DNA from 3 places in the Mesorhizobium sp. WSM4307 genome. Region 3 is predicted to be linked to each of the others. Evidence: predicted binding sites of a transcription regulator. Region 3 holds the regulator's gene; each other region holds the start of a gene.
The links. Region 3 encodes LexA, which represses DNA repair genes until DNA is damaged. Its sites were predicted from a motif close to TGTTCNNNNTGTGTTCNG; they were not measured.

Region 1 (3,277 bases), on a different contig from region 3:
GACCTTGCCGCCTTGCCGGATCGAGTAAAGCGGCGGCACCGCCAGATAGAGATGGCCGCCACGCACCAGCGCGGGCATTTCCTGGTAGAAGAAGGTGATCAGCAGCGAAGCGATATGGGCGCCGTCGACGTCGGCGTCGGTCATGATGATGACGCGGTCGTAGCGCAAATCCTCGTCGCGGTACTTTGATCGCGTGCCGCAGCCGAGCGCCTGGATCAGGTCCGATATCTGCTGGTTGGCGGCCAGCTTGTCATTGCCGGCGCTGGCCACGTTGAGGATTTTTCCGCGCAATGGCAGTACTGCCTGGCTGGCGCGGTCGCGCGCCTGCTTGGCCGAGCCGCCGGCGGAATCACCTTCGACGATGAACAGTTCGGCACCGGCCGCCGCGTTCTGCGTGCAGTCGGCGAGCTTGCCCGGCAGGCGCAATTTGCGCACCGCACTCTTGCGCGACACTTCCTTTTCCTGGCGCCGGCGCACCCGCTCGTCGGCGCGCGCGATCACCCATTCCAGCAGTTTCGAGGCTTCCTGCGGATTGTCGGCCAGCCAATGGTCGAACGGATCGCGGATCGCGGTCTCGACAATTCGAATTGCCTCGATCGTCGCCAGCCTGTCCTTGGTTTGGCCGACGAATTCGGGTTCGCGGATGAACACGGACAGCATGCCGGCCGCCGAGATCATGACGTCTTCCGAGGTGACGATCGAGGCGCGCTTGTTGCCGACGAGATCGGCATAGGCCCGCAAGCCGCGCGTCAGCACGTTGCGGAAGCCGGCCTCATGGGTGCCGCCTTCGCCGGTCGGGATGGTGTTGCAGTAGGAATTGATGAAGCCGTCGCCGCCGAACCAGGTCACCGCCCATTCGAGCGAGCCATGGCCGCCTTGCTTTTCGCTTTTTCCCGCGAAAATTTCCCGCGTCACCTGGAAGTCGTCGCCGAGCGACGCCTTGAGATAGTCCTTCAGGCCGCCAGGGAAATGGAACTCCGCCTTGGCTGGCGTCTGGTCCTTTTCCTTGATCAGCGAGGGATCGCAGGTCCAGCGGATTTCGACACCGCCGAACAGATAGGCTTTCGACCGCGTCATGCGGTAGAGCCGCGCCGGTTCGAAGGCCGCGCCCTTGCCGAAGATCTGCTCGTCGGGATGGAAGCGGATTTTCGTTCCGCGCCGGTTGTGGACCTCGCCAAGCTGCTCCAGGCCGCTCACCGGAATGCCGCGCGAAAAGCGTTGGCGATAGAGCTGCCGGCCACGCGCGACCTCGACCTCGAGATGATCCGACAGCGCGTTGACCACGGAAACGCCGACGCCGTGCAGGCCGCCGGAGGTTTCATAGACCTTGGAGTCGAACTTGCCGCCTGAATGCAGCGTCGTCATGATGACTTCGAGCGCCGGCTTCTTGAATTTCGGATGCGGATCGACCGGGATGCCGCGGCCATTGTCGGTAACGGTCAGAAACCCGTCGGCCGAAAGCTCGACATCGATGAAGGTGGCATGGCCGGCAACCGCCTCATCCATCGAATTGTCGATGACCTCTGCGAACAGATGGTGCATCGCCTTGTCGTCGGTGCCGCCAATATACATGCCTGGCCGGCGGCGCACAGGCTCCAGGCCTTCCAGCACCTCGATGTCGGCGGCGCTATAGCCCTCGCTGCCATCCTTGGTCGCGGCCGGGCGCTTGGCTGCTGCCTGCACAAGCGGGTCGGCCGGGCGCGCCGGCGAGCGAACCGGCTGCGGCTGCTTGTCCATATTGCCGAAGAGATCGTTGTTGTCGTCCATGCCTGCCATAGGGTCCGGTGCTGCGAATCACCCGTCGATACTGCCACGCTTTTCAGCGCCAAGCGACGGAGGTTCCTGTTACGTTCGGGGATTTGACCCGTCTTATCCTAAAACCATTCGATAACCAAGCGGGCGGAAATAGGTCGAATGCCGCCTTTCAAAATTCCTGTTTCTTTAACAAACCCGCCTAGCGTGAGCCCCAACAAAACAAGAAACGACGGGCATCAGGGGTTTCGGCGTGAGGGGCAAGGCCATAACGATGATCGGCATCGCCGCCGTTTTCGGCGCGATCTCGATCTTTGCCGCGGATTTCTGGGTCAAGAGCCAGGCCAAGGCCGATGCCGAAGAGAAGACGGCGTCGATCGCCGCTCCCGCCCCGCCCAGGATCGAATTCAAGACCATCGTGGTGGCGAAAGCGCCGCTGCGCTACGGCCAGGAACTCGACCGCGCCAAGCTGATCGAGATCCCGTGGCCGCAGGATTCGCTGCCGCAAGGCGCCTTTGCCACCATCGACGGATTGCTCGGCGAGGGCAATCGCATCGTGCTGTCGCCGATCGAGGTCAACGAGCCGCTGCTGCTGACCAAGCTGTCGGGACCGAACGGTCGCGCGACGCTCTCCAACATGCTGACGCCCGGAATGCGGGCGGTGACCATCCGCACCGACGAGATCGCCGGTGTCGGCGGCTTCGTCACGCCGGGCGACCGCGTCGATGTGGTGCTGACGCGCGATGCCGGCGAAATCCAGGAAGTCGCCAAGAACGCGCAAGGCGCGGCCGGTTCAACCGTCACCTCCGAGATCGTCGTTGCCGACGCCAAGGTGCTGAGTGTCGGCCAGGGTGCCGACGAGCGCCAGACGACGCCGCAGATCACGAATTCCGTGACCATCGAAGTGACGACCGAAGGCGCGCAGAAAGTGGCGCTTGCCCGCACCGTCGGCACGCTGTCGCTGTCGCTGCGCTCCGCCAGCGAAGGCGGCGACGGCAAGAACGGCGTCACCACCATCTCGTCCTTTGGCGGATCGGTGGCGGCCAAGGCTCAGGCCGCGGCCGGCTCGCTGTTCGACGCAGTGACCAAGGAGCCGGAGAAGCCGAAATTCAAGACGGTCATCGTGACGCGCGGCACGAAGGCCGAGGAATATCAGGTTCCTGAGCGGGACCAGAATTAAAGGCCGGTGGGGACCGGACGGGACAGGGCAATGTTGATGCGTACCCTATATCGAATGATGGACCGATCGCGCTTTGCGCGCGCCTTGGCGATGGCTGCTGCGCTGGTTGCCGGCGGGATGCTCGCCTTGCCCGGCCTGGCCAAGGCGGACAATGACATCGTCTATGTCTCGGCGACCAAGAATGCGTCGATCAAGGTCGCCAAGGGCAAGCCCAAGACGATCGTGACGAGTGCCGCCTTCTACCAGATCGTCATCGGCGATCCTGAGATCGCCAACGTCAATCCGCTGACCGACAAATCCTTCTATGTGCTCGGCAACAATCTCGGCACAACCGGCATTGCGCTG
Region 2 (3,277 bases), on a different contig from region 3:
GTCGCCGATCCGGACGGCAGGCTGACCGTCTTGATCAAGGACGAAGCCCAATTGCACAGATATCGGTTCGGCCTGCGTACAGCCGACTATTTGATCTGCCGGGACTGCGGTGTCTACGTCGCGGCGATCACCACCGATGACGGTGATTCAAGGGCGATCGCCATCGTCAATGCCCTGGACGACCGGTTGAAGTTCAGCCGCGAACCAGTCGCCGTGGACTATGATGCCGAGAGCAGGGAAAGCCGCATTGCCCGGCGACAGGTGCGGTGGATGCAGGTGGAGATCCGGTTCGCCTTTACCGAATAACCGGTTCGCCATGAAAGCGCCGGCGCGAGGGGCGTGAGACGCCGAAGCCGACTTCCATCATCAGCCGCGGCGTGCGCGTCGGCACGGTGCCCATGTGAAAGCCGAACGGATCCTCGACGAAGCCGAGGCCGGCTTCGCCGGTCAGCGTCACCGGGCTGTGCTCGCCATAGACGTCCAGCACCTCCTGGGCGGGATGGCCGACCAGCAGGGTCAACTGATGCTTGATGGCGCGGCGCCTGTGGCTACCCCTGACATAGACATGCGGACCGGTGTCGGCATCGACCGGCTTGAGGTAGAAGAAGAACTTCAGCATGCGCCAGTCGTCGAGGTCGAAATGATACTTGCCGAGCGAGGCAAGGTTCTTGTCGGCGTCCGAGGCCTTGCCGGTCGGAAAGCTCCACCAGACGCGCGTCGTGATCAGTTTCGCCTGAGCGCCTAGATAGTGCGCTGCAATGTCGAGAAGCAGCGGATCGCGCTGTATAGCGAGTGCCGCCGGGCAGTCGAGGATGCGCTCGAAATAGTGTCCGCTGAGCAGAGAGCGGCCCAGGCGTTTCTCGGCCTGCGCATGGTCGCCCGGCATGAATTCGAGACGGCGGTCGAAATTGCCGAAGCAAGGCTTGCGCCCCGCGAAATCCGCGATCTCTTCATGGATCTCCGGCGGCAGGACGAGGCCTGAAAACAGGCCGTCGGAACGCAGCGCATCGACCACCGCCGCCCGCTCGACACCGGAAAACATCGTATCCCCGACATTGTCGGCAGGACGGGCGCGTTTTGCGCCCAGCCAATGCATCCGGCGCCCGGGCATGGTGCGCGCCAGCATGAACATCGGCAGCCAGGCCGGGTTTTCGCGCAGGTCCGTGAGATAGGTCGGAATGCGCACGGCAATACGCCGCAGCAGGCTGCCATTGCGCGCAATGGCTTCGAGACTGTCAGCACCGGAATTGTCAGGGGTTGAAAGCGTCATCGGGTCCTCTTCTTTGAGGGTGACACCGATGCCGCATCGGTGCCCACCACTCGCATGACCCAAACCCAATTCACCCACCTCGGGAAAGGCTAACCGTGCGTCAGATTTTGTGCAATGCACAATGAGCAGAGCAGGTGCAAAAAATCACTTCGGCGCGCGGTGTTGCTGCTTCGGCGGCGCCACCCAGATCTCGGCCTCGAGCTTCTTCGTCGCAAGGCCCCGCGCCAGCGCCTCGGCGCTGCTGGCACTCTTTGACAGCGATGCGGCCTGGCGCTTGCTGATCACCAGCCCGTCGGCGAGCGCACGGTTTCCCGAAAAGACCCTGGCCAGGAAAGGCGTGCGGCTGCCCCGCGCGCGCGAAAACCGCGCCGCCATGGTTTGCCTCGCCGTGTGGGCGACGACCGCGTCGGTCCAGCCCTCCACCAGCCGCGCGCCCGGCTCCAGCAGCAACAGCCAATCACCCTTGGCCTGCCTTATCCCGGCGGCGATACCGCCGCTTGCCACATAGTGGCAGCCGGCATGGTCCGCGACATGATGCGTCTGGTCGTTGGAGCCGGTGTCGCAGACGACAACTTCGCGCACCACGCCCTCGACCGCGCCGCCAATCAGCGAGCCAAGCGTGCGGGCGAGAGCCTCCTCGTCATTGCGGGTTTCGATGAGAACACTGAGCATATTTAGCCGAATAGCGGAAAGCCGCGCACAGCGCCAGTTTTTGCGGCGCAGCATAAAAAGTTCTTGCTTTGTTCTCGTTGGCAAAATAGGAATAATTTCATGAACAGAGCGATTCGACACAACATGGACAGTCCCTGGGAGCGGGCCAAGATGGAACCGATCGTGCGTGCCGACATTGCAGCCTTCGGGGCAGGACGAGCCGAAATGGCCAATGCGATGATCGAGCAGAGTGGCATGCGCATCCGTCCGGACCGCATTCGCGGACGGTCGGCGGGCATCAATCCGTCCGGCCGCTTCGAACCGGTCAGCCGGCATGTCTTCGACGATGGCTGGAGTTCGCTGGAGGAACTGCCGCCGTTCAAGACCGAAGTGCAGGTGGAAAAGCCGCGCACCATCATCACCCGCAACGAATCGCCCGACATCTCCTTCGACCGGTCGATCAATCCCTATCGCGGCTGCGAACATGGCTGTGTCTATTGTTTCGCGCGGCCGACGCACGCCTTCATGGGCCTGTCGCCGGGACTGGATTTCGAATCCAAGCTGTTCGCCAAGCCGGATGCGGCGCGGCTGCTCGACAAGGAACTGTCCAAGGACGGCTACCAGCCGCGCACCATCGCCATCGGCACCAACACCGATCCCTACCAGCCGATCGAGAAACAGTACCGGATCATGCGCGAGATCCTCGAAGTGCTGGAAGCGCGCGGCCATCCGGTCGGCATCGTCACCAAATCCGCCCTGGTGACGCGCGACATCGACATATTGTCGCGCATGGCCGAACGCGGACTGGCCAAGGTGGCGCTGTCGGTGACGACCATGGACCGCATGCTGGCCAGGACGATGGAGCCCCGCGCGTCGACGCCGACCAAGCGGCTCGAAGCGATCCGGCAACTCTCTGACGCCGGCATTCCGGCTTCGGTCATGGTGGCGCCGATCATCCCCGGCCTCACCGACCAGGAAATGGAGCGGATCCTCGATTCGGCCTACGCCGCCGGTGCGCGCGAGGCGGGTTATGTCGTGCTGCGCCTGCCGCTGGAGGTCAGCCCAATCTTCAAGGATTGGCTGCTGCGCCACTATCCCGACCGCTATCGCCACGTGATGTCGCTGATCCGGTCGATGCGTGACGGCAAGGATTACGATTCGGAATGGGGTAAGCGCATGAAGGGCGCCGGACCCTACGCCTGGCAGATCGGCCGGCGATTCGAGATCACCGCCAAGCGGCTCGGCCTCAATGCCGAACGGCGCACGTTGCGCACCGACCAGTTCATCGCCGCCGGAAAGGACCAGGAGCAGTTGATGCTGCTGTGAGACTGCAATTCGCGGCGGCGGTTTGAGCTG
Region 3 (3,277 bases):
GATCGCGCGGCACTGACCATGCGCAACCTCGCCATCTCGGCGATCGCCGTCATTGTGGTGTCGCCGCATGAGGTCGTCGGCCCAAGCTTCCAGATGTCGTTCGCTGCGACCGCCGCGCTGGTCGGCGCCTATGCCGGCTGGGCGGATCACCATGCGGGAAAAGCAAGACCGCCACCGCCAAAGCGAACTCTGCCGGGTTTTCTCACGCGAAAATTCCTGCTGGCGACGGGCGGGCTGGCGATGACCTCCATCATCGCCGGCTGCGCCACGGCGCTGTTTGCCATCTGGCATTTCCAGCGTGTGTCGCCGCTCAGCCTGTTCGCCAATCTGGCCGTCATGCCGATCGTGTCACTGATAGTCATGCCTTTCGCTGTTCTCAGTTCTCTTGCGATGCCCTTTGGTGCCGACGGCCCCTTCCTTTACGTGATGGGCAAGGGCCTGACCGCAATGATCGCCATATCGGCGTGGATATCGGAACGCTCCCCGGTCGATGCGGTCGGGCTGATTTCGCAGCGATCCGTGCTGCTGGTGACCATCGCCCTGGTCATCGCGACGATGGCGACGACCTGGCTGCGGCTCGCGGCAGTGCCATTCGCGCTTGCCGGCCTGCTGACAGTATCGGATACGCGCACCCCGGATGTGCTGATTTCCGAAGATGCGCGGTTGGTGGCGCTGCCGATCGGCGGTGGAGAACTCGCGGTCAGCCGGGCTCGCCCGAACGAGTTCACCGTCGACAATTGGAAACGCGCGCTGGTGTCCGAAACCATCGTCGTGCCGGAGATGTTCGACAGGGCGGACGGGCAATTCGACATTGCCGATGCCGTCAATCTGCCGCCGGGAGCACCGTTCTACTGCACGGATGGCGTCTGTCTTGCACGGCACCCGTCGGGTGCGATCATCGCGCATGTCGAAGACCGCAAGGATACCTGGAAAGCCTGCGGTTTCGCCGACCTGATCGTCGTCAATGACGCGACGGGCTATGATGCCTGCCACAATCCGCTGGTTCTTGTCGTCACCAAACGGCAACTTGCCCGCAAAGGCAGTGCCGCCGTGTTCTTCGACCGCCAATCGGCAACTGGCCCGCCAACCGTCAGCTTCGCGGTGGACGGGCCGTATCGGCCTTGGCACGAGCAGCGAAAATTTTCGCGTGAGGCGAGGGGGCTGGCGCCCTATCAAAAACCCGAAAAGACGGCCGCTCCTGCTCAGTAACGCCGGATCAGCCCGACAAGCTTGCCCTGCACCTTGACCCTGTCTGGCCCGAAAATGCGCGTCTCGTAGGCCGGGTTGGCGGCTTCAAGGGCGATCGAGGCGCCCTTGCGGCGGAACCGTTTCAGGGTTGCTTCCTCCTCGTCGACCAGCGCCACGACGATCTCGCCCGGGCTCGCCGTGTCGGCGTTGCGGATGATGACCGTGTCGCCGTCGAAGATGCCGGCGTCGATCATCGAGTCGCCCTTGACCTCCAGCGCATAGTGCTCGCCACCCATGATCATGTCCGGCGGCACCGAGATCGAATGCGTCTGGTGCTGGATGGCATCGATCGGCACACCGGCGGCGATGCGGCCCATCACTGGGATCGACACGGCGGAAACCGCATCGTCATCATTGCCGGCCGCAGGCAAACGCGACTGCGCCGGTTTGATCTGGCGGCCAAGACCGCCCTGGCCGAGGCTGCCCTGGATGACGCTTGGCGAGAATTTCTTTGCCGCGTTAAGGCCGGGCGCGATCGAATCCGGCAGCCGCAGCACTTCCAGTGCCCGCGCCCGGTTGGGCAGCCGGCGGATGAAGCCGCGTTCCTCCAGTGCCGTGATCAGGCGATGGATGCCCGACTTGGAGGCGAGATCGAGCGCTTCCTTCATTTCGTCGAAGGACGGCGGAATGCCGCTTTCCTTGAGCCGTTCATGAATGAACATCAGCAGTTCATGTTGCTTGCGTGTCAGCATGGCGGCCCCCGAGGCGTTGAACGACGGATTTGAATCAGAATCGAAAAACAAACCCAGAACAAACACTATCTGTTCCAGTTGTGTTCCGCAACTGTTTAAAGTTTAATGAATTTGTTAACGCGTCTGAAATTTTTTGACCGGGGCAGAGGGTCGCGATCAATGATTTCCCTGCCGGTACGCGCATTGAAATCGTTTCGGTTAATGGTCTGTGGCCTAGCCCTGAACGCGGTTTGGCATCAGGTGTTTGGGAGGCGTCTGCGGGGCGGATTTGAGCGGCGTATCGATCCATTCCGGCAGAACGAAACGAAACCAAAACGCCAACGATCGTGAGTTCAGGCCGGCACGGCCACGTGGATCCGGACGCCGCGGAAGCATCATCCGGAAACCGCTTTCAGGCTGCCGGCGCGCGCGGTGTAAGTGTTGGCGCCGTTGTCTTCGCTGTGGACATAGACATGCAGCGTGTAGCCGATATGCGCCGTCATCAGCGCCTTTGCCCGCTCTACATCCCGATCGAGCGCCGCTTCCATGATCGCGGTGTGATGCTCGATGGCGATCGCCTCGCGCAGCGCGTCCATTGCCTCGCCATAGCCGTCCTTCAGGCCGGCCGCCGCTCGCAAAGTCGGCGCCAGGCCGAGAAACCGATGATGCCGGCGCAGCTGATCGGCGATCGTCGAGCGGAAGCGCAACAGCCAGTTTGACGTCGCCGCGCTCAGCAGCGCCGCATGGAAGGCCTCGTGGCTCTCGTCCCATTTGTCGACGGCGGCATCGGAAGGGTCATCGACCGCGGTCTTGCAGCGGGAGAGCCGGTAATGAGCGGTAACGACCGCGTCCTCCCATTCCCTGCCGCCGTTCGCGATCGATTCCAGGAACAGCGGCATTTCGACAACCATCCTGGCGCGCGCCAGGTCCTCGAGCTCGGCGCGTGACACGGGAGCGACGGCAAAGCCGCGATTGCTGATGGCGGTGACCAGGCGTTCGGCTTCAAGTCGAGACAAGGCTTCACGCAGCGGCGTCCAGCCGACGCCGTATGTGCCGCGCAGCGCGCTCAGCTTGAGCGGCGCCCCCGGCATGAGGCGAGTGGTCAGGATATCGCGCCGCAGCAGCTGATAGGCCGCCTCGGTCTTCGTGGAATTGTTCTGATCCTGCATCGCGATCCGTCCATCATCGGCTTATGAAAATTATATATGAAGGGGGAGTATGGCAAGAATTATATATAATGTTTGACACGCGGCGAGGGACTGACCATGATCGCCGCAGTTGCCGTCCTTGAGAGCGGCGCTGATCAAATCTGGGAGGAAATGATGTTGAAGTCGAAATCCGCTTGGCTGTCGGGATTG

Region 1: parE (DNA topoisomerase IV subunit B) is a predicted target of LexA. The motif match lies at 1,838-1,855, and genes of this name have one in related genera.
Region 2: FJV83_RS02805 (PA0069 family radical SAM protein) is a predicted target of LexA. The motif match lies at 2,001-2,018, and genes of this name have one in related genera.

The regions. Positions count from the first base shown of each region.
Region 1 is NZ_VFTB01000011.1:196,435-199,711, reverse strand. Features, by position in the region: gene parE (DNA topoisomerase IV subunit B) at 1-1,767, opposite strand, end outside; gene cpaB (Flp pilus assembly protein CpaB) at 2,006-2,932, shown strand; gene FJV83_RS26445 (type II and III secretion system protein family protein) at 3,023-3,277, shown strand, end outside.
Region 2 is NZ_VFTB01000001.1:613,595-616,871, reverse strand. Features, by position in the region: gene FJV83_RS02820 (aldehyde-activating protein) at 1-306, shown strand, start outside; gene FJV83_RS02815 (hypothetical protein) at 296-1,270, opposite strand; gene FJV83_RS02810 (glycosyltransferase) at 1,415-1,942, opposite strand; gene FJV83_RS02805 (PA0069 family radical SAM protein) at 2,093-3,247, shown strand.
Region 3 is NZ_VFTB01000019.1:39,101-42,377, reverse strand. Features, by position in the region: gene FJV83_RS33400 (ComEC/Rec2 family competence protein) at 1-1,209, shown strand, start outside; gene lexA (transcriptional repressor LexA) at 1,203-1,940, opposite strand; gene FJV83_RS33390 (GntR family transcriptional regulator) at 2,315-3,088, opposite strand; gene FJV83_RS33385 (ABC transporter substrate-binding protein) at 3,242-3,277, shown strand, end outside.